2 regions of the Enterobacter sp. JBIWA008 genome follow, and region 2 is predicted to be linked to the other one. Evidence: predicted binding sites of a transcription regulator. Region 2 holds the regulator's gene; the other holds the start of a gene.
What was found. The regulator PhoB, encoded in region 2, activates phosphate uptake and scavenging genes when phosphate is short. The targets are predictions, from matches to a motif close to CTGTCATAAAACTGNCNNAT.
Positions count from the first base shown of each region.

Region 1 (3,114 bases), 420 kb from region 2:
GCGGCGAAGCACATTAAGAAATCCACCCTTGAACTTGGCGGTAACGACGTGTTCGTGGTGCTGGACGATGCGGACCTGGATAAAGCCGTGAAGATTGGCGTGAATGCGCGGCTCAACAACGCCGGGCAGGTCTGTACCGCGGCGAAGCGCTTTATCCTGCATGAAAAGATCGCCGACGCCTTCCTGAGCAAATTCACCGAGGCATTTAAGCAGGTGAAGATTGGCGATCCGCTGGACGAAAGCACCACGCTGGGGCCGCTGTCGTCTAAAGATGCTCTGGAAACATTGACTAAACAGGTCAACGAGGCGGTGAAAAACGGCGCGACGCTGCACTATGGCGGCAAGCCCGTTCAGCGCGACGGGAGCTTCTTCGAACCGACCATCCTGACCAATATCTCGCGCGACAACCCGGCGTACTTCGAAGAGTTCTTCGGCCCGGTGGCGCAGGTTTACGTGGTGAAAAACGACGATGAGGCGGTCGCCCTGGCGAACGACTCTCACTACGGTCTGGGCGGCGCGGTGTTCAGCCAGGATATCGAGCGGGCGAAGAAAATGGCGTCACGTATTGAGACCGGGATGGTGTATATCAACTGGCTTACCGATACCGCGCCAGAGCTGCCGTTCGGCGGCGTGAAGCGCTCCGGTTACGGACGCGAGCTGTCGGATCTGGGGATCAAAGAGTTTGTGAACCAGAAGCTGGTGGTGGTGCACAGGTAATACCCGAGACAAAAAAAAACCTGCCGCATGGCAGGTTTTTTTGCTTGTTCGTCGGCTTAGAAGCTCACGCCGCCGCCCACGTATGCGCCGTCGATCAGCGTGTGGTTTGGACGACCGTCTTTGCCGTCAACGCTCACGTGGCGGTAACCCACTTTCAGGGTCACAGGTTTGATTGGGGTCCAGCTGACGCCGCCGTTCGCTTCCACGTAGTTTTTGACGCTGTTGTTCAGCCCGTCTGGCGCAACGTAACCTTCGCCGAATACCTTGATGCTGTCGGTCAGGGCAACGTTCACGCCGCCACCGATTGGGAACGCTACGCCGTTATCGCCTTTTTTCGGGCCAACGTAGAGGGCCTTAGCGCCTGCGTTCAACATCACCGGACCGACTTCGAAGTTGTATCCTGCACCTACGCCACCGGTCGTGGTGCCGTCATCGGTATTTTTCAGCCAGCTACCTTCGGTGTACAGACCGGAGGTCGATTTACCCATTTCCACATTCAGGTTGGTAAAGTTTTTACCCTGCTCAATGCTGCCGCCCATCGCCAGTGCGGAGCCCGAGACAGCGGTCAGAGCGGAAAGGATGAGAACGTTAAGCTTTTTCATGAGTGTTTCCTCGTCATCAAATTAATCTGAGGGCACCTTAACAAGTGATGTTTATGACTGCAAATGTGATGCATGTCGTGGTTTTATGCTGATTTTGTTAGCTATTTAGCTTATGTCTGTTGCCGAACTGTTTCTTTGGCGAGCCGTCAACGGTAATTAAATTCGCGTTTAGGAAAAGTTTAAATAGTTTACTAAACGACGTTTGAACGAGGAGAAAAAAGCCCTTTGAGATGAATTAATTGGGTTTCTAATAATTTCCAAAAATGTTTCAGTTGTCATAGATAAAGACGTAAGTTTACATTTCTGAAGAGGGATATACGTGCCGCTGCGTTGGTCAGCCTTCGTTCTGTGTCATTTTTCTGACACGTTTATTCTTTACGTTGTTGGCTTCACTCTACGGATGCTAACAATATGAAAAGAAAAATTATTCCTGTGCTAATTGGTTGTGCGCTCTCTTTCTCTGGCCTGGCGGCGCAGCCCACTGCTGAGCGCTATGTCGTCAGCTTCCCTGAAGGCTCACACGTGAGCTACAGCGGCGCGTTTGCCAGCGCGTTTCCGAACGGACTGCCCGTGGGAATCGGTTCTGGCCTGCTGTTTACCGGCAAACAGGGCGACGCCCTGACCTTTGCGACCGTGACCGATCGCGGTCCAAACGCCGATGCGCCAAAAATGGGTAAAAACGAAGCCAAAATATTTGTCACGCCAGATTTCGCGCCGCTGCTGATGACCATCCGCGTTGAGAACGGCAAAGCAGAGGCAACGGATGCCCGACCGCTGCATGATGATAAAGGCGAGATTAACGGTCTGCCGCTGCAAAGCGGCGTGATTGGCTCCACCAATGAAGTGGCGTTCAGCGATACCCTCAAAATTCTGAAAGGTGACAACCGCGGGCTGGACACGGAAGGCATCACGCCGGACGGGAAAGGCGGCTACTGGCTGTGCGACGAGTATGGCCCGTTCCTTATTAACGTCGACAGCAAAGGCAAGATCCTGACGATCCACGGGCCGCAGGCGGCGGAAGGTGAGACGTCCATCGCGGGCGGTCTGCCAAATATTATCAAATGGCGTCAGGCAAACCGTGGCTTTGAAGGCCTGACCCGGATGCCGGACGGGCGGATTATCGCCGCCGTGCAAAGCACGCTGGATATCGACGGAAAGAGCAAAAAGCAGGCGCTGTTTACGCGTCTGGTGAGCTTCGATCCGGCGACCGGAAAAACCGCGATGTACGGCTACCCTATCGACAGCGCGGCCTACGGTAAAAACAGCGACGCCAAAATCGGCGACATCGTGGCGCTCGATGACCAGCATATCCTGCTGATTGAGCAGGGAAGCGATAAAAACGACGGGATGCGCAACCTGATTTACAAGGTGGATCTCAGCAAGGCGAGCGACCTTTCCGCCTTTGACAAGCCGGGCGAATACCCGGAGTTCGATGATGAGAAAACCCTGGCGCAGCGCGGCATAACGCTTGCTGCAAAAACGCAGGTTGTCGACCTGCGCGCGCTGGGCTGGCAGCAGGAGAAGGCCGAAGGGCTGGCGCTGATCGACAGCAAACGGCTTGCGGTGGCGAACGATAACGACTTTGGCGTGAAGGTGGCGATGCAAAACCCGGTCGAGGGCAAGAAGCTCAAGAATTATCGGGTGAACGCGGAAGGCAAGCTGACGCTGGATGATAAGCCGGTTGAAACCACGCTCAGCGTGAAGCCGCTGAAGAAGCCGGAGTCGGACAGCGAGCTGTGGATTGTGACGCTGCCGGAGGCGGTGAAATAATTTTACCCCTCACCCTAACCCTCTC
Region 1 is NZ_CP074149.1:632,213-635,326, forward strand. It holds gene KGP24_RS03020 (NAD-dependent succinate-semialdehyde dehydrogenase) at 1-717, shown strand, start outside; gene KGP24_RS03025 (YfaZ family outer membrane protein) at 774-1,319, opposite strand; gene KGP24_RS03030 (esterase-like activity of phytase family protein) at 1,731-3,089, shown strand.
Region 1: KGP24_RS03030 (esterase-like activity of phytase family protein) is a predicted target of PhoB. The motif match lies at 1,666-1,685, and genes of this name have one in related genera.

Region 2 (3,114 bases):
GGCCCGTTGTCCTCAACGCTAAACTCGGCCCCCGTTAGGGTATGGTGCCAGCGCACCACGATATCCGTCCCTTCCGGCGTATGATTCACCGCGTTGTACACCAGGTTGGAAATGGCGCTACGCAGCTCATCTTCACTACCCAGCACCTTCAGCGTGTTGTCGACGTCAAAGGTCAGGTGATGCTTTTTGTGGCTTAACGTCTGCGCTTCACGCTCCACAACCCGCAGCATCATCGGGACATCAATGGTGTCATTCAGCGCGAGCGTTGGCGCCGCTTCAATCTTCGAGAGGGTCAAAAGCTGCTTCACCAGGCCTTCCATCCGGTGCGTTTGCTCCCGCATGGTGTGCAGCGCTTTTTCACGCGGCGCACCTTCCAGCGTTTGCTCCTGCATCATCTCCAGGTAGCCCTGCAGCACGGTCAACGGGGTACGCAGTTCGTGGCTGACGTTGGCGAAGAAGTTGCGACGTGCCCCTTCCAGCTGGTGCATCTGGGTGACATCGCGCGCCACCATCAGCCACTGCTTATCGCTGTAGGGCATTACGCGGATCTCCAGATGGCGACCATTATTGAGCTTCAGATTGTGCGGGCGGGTAAAATCACGCTTTTTCAGGTACAGCGTGAACTCGGGATAACGCAAAAGGTTGAGGATATTCTGGCCATTGTCGTCGGGCCAGCGCAGGCCCAGCAGCTGTTGAGCAAGGCCATTACACCAGAAGATCGTCCCTTCTTCGGTCGTAAGAATAACGGCATCCGGCAGTGACTCAGCACCGCTGCGAAAACGCTTAATCAGGCTTCCCAGCTCGCGGCGTCGCTTTTTATTACGCATCTGCATCTGATGCAGACCGTAGAGCAGCGGCTCCCAGCTGCCGCTTCCCGGCGGCGGCGTCATACTTCGGTCAACCCACAGCCACCAGGAGAGACGCAGCAGGTTCCAGAAATGCCAAATCAGCAGCCCGGTGACCGACGCCAGCAGAAACCACGGCAGGTGTCCAAGAAAGGCCCCCAGTAGGAAGGCCGGAATACAGCATAAGATCAGTTCAAAGACGAGCCTTTTCCATGACAGACGTTCCAGCACGCGTCACACTCCTGTCATTGTTCAGAAACGGGTAGAAAAACGATAACCCGTGCCGCGGACCGTCTGCACCATACGATCGTGGCCGCTCAGTTCCAGTGCTTTACGCAGGCGGCGAATATGTACGTCAACCGTCCGGTCTTCGACATACACGTTAGTTCCCCAGACGTTATTCAGCAACTGCTCGCGGCTGTAAACGCGCTCCGGGTGGGTCATAAAGAAGTGCAGGAGTTTAAATTCGGTAGGCCCCATGTCGAGAGGATTTTCACCGGTCATCACGCGGTGTGAGGTGGGGTCAAGGCTGAGGCCCTGCATCTCAATCACCTCTTCCACCGCCATCGGCGAAATACGGCGCATCACGGCTTTAATGCGGGCCACCAGCTCTTTGGGGGAGAATGGTTTGGTAATGTAATCGTCCGCGCCGGTCTCCAGACCGCGCACGCGATCCTCCTCTTCTCCGCGCGCCGTAAGCATCACAACCGGGATGTCGCGGGTCAGCGCTTCACGCTTCAGGTGTTTGATAAACTGCAGTCCGGAGCCGCCAGGCAACATCCAGTCCAGCAGGATCAGATCGGGCCAGGGTTCATTCAGCTGGTTCACCGCGCTGTCATAATCCTCCGCTTCAACCGGCTGGAAGCCGTTTTGCTCGAGCACGAAGCACACCATTTCACGAATTGGAGCTTCATCTTCTACGACCAGAATACGTCTCGCCATACTTTGCCCTGTCTTATCTTATTTAAGTTACAAGTTTGTAATGCGGCGTCATTATGCGTCAGATTTATGACAGATTTATGAAAAACAGTACCACGATAACGGGCAAACGGTTGTTTTATTACAGCGGTTATTTTCCCGTCTCTGAACGTTTATAATCCTGCTTTCTCTTTTTTGCCACGGATCAGCTATGCGAATACTTCACACCTCGGACTGGCATCTGGGTCAAAATTTTTACAGCAAAAGCCGTGCGGCTGAACATGAAGCGTTCCTGAACTGGCTGCTGGAAACGGCCCGGACGCACGAGGTGGACGCGATTATTGTGGCGGGTGATATTTTCGACACCGGTTCGCCGCCAAGCTATGCGCGTGAGCTCTACAACCGCTTCGTGGTAAATCTGCAGCAAACCGGCTGTCATCTGGTGATTGTCGCCGGTAACCATGATTCCGTCGCAATGCTGAATGAATCCCGCGACATCCTGGCCTTCCTTAACACTACCGTGGTGGCCAGTGCCGGACATGCTCCGCAGATCCTGAAAAAACGTGACGGTACACCTGGGGCGGTACTGTGCCCGGTTCCCTTCCTGCGCCCGCGTGATATCGTGCAGAGCCAGGCGGGGATGTCCGGCGGAGAAAAACAGCAGCATCTGCTGCAGAGCATCACTGACTATTATCACCAACAATATACCGATGCCTGCTCCCTGCGCGGCGAGCAAGCCATTCCGGTGATTGCCACCGGCCACCTCACCACCGTCGGTGCCAGTAAAAGTGACGCGGTACGTGACATCTATATTGGCACGCTGGATGCCTTCCCGGCACAAAATTTCCCGCCAGCGGATTATATCGCACTCGGACATATTCACCGGGCACAGGTCATTGGCGGTTGCGAGCACATTCGCTACTGCGGCTCGCCCATTGCGCTCAGTTTTGATGAGACCGGCAAAGCCAAATGTGTTCATCTGGTGAGCTTTAGCGAGGGCAAACTCAGCGCCGTTGAGTCGATGGAGGTCCCCGTCACCCAACCGCTGGCGGTGCTGAAGGGCGATCTGGCGGCCATTACCGCCCAGCTGGAGCAATGGCGCGACGTCCAGCAAAATCCCCCCATCTGGCTGGATATCGAAATCACGACCGATGACTATCTGCATGATATGCAGCGTAAAATCCAGGCGCTGACGGAAGCGCTTCCCGTCGAGGTCTTACTGGTACGCCGCAGCCGCGAACAGCGCGAGAAAATTCTGCTGGGTGCGCAGCGTGAAACGCTCAGCGAACTGAAGGTGGAAGAGGTATTTGAACGCCGTCTGTCGCAGGAAGAGATTGACGACACAACGCGC
Region 2 is NZ_CP074149.1:1,049,776-1,052,889, reverse strand. It holds gene phoR (phosphate regulon sensor histidine kinase PhoR) at 1-1,076, opposite strand, end outside; gene phoB (phosphate response regulator transcription factor PhoB) at 1,098-1,787, opposite strand; gene sbcD (exonuclease subunit SbcD) at 1,975-3,114, shown strand, end outside.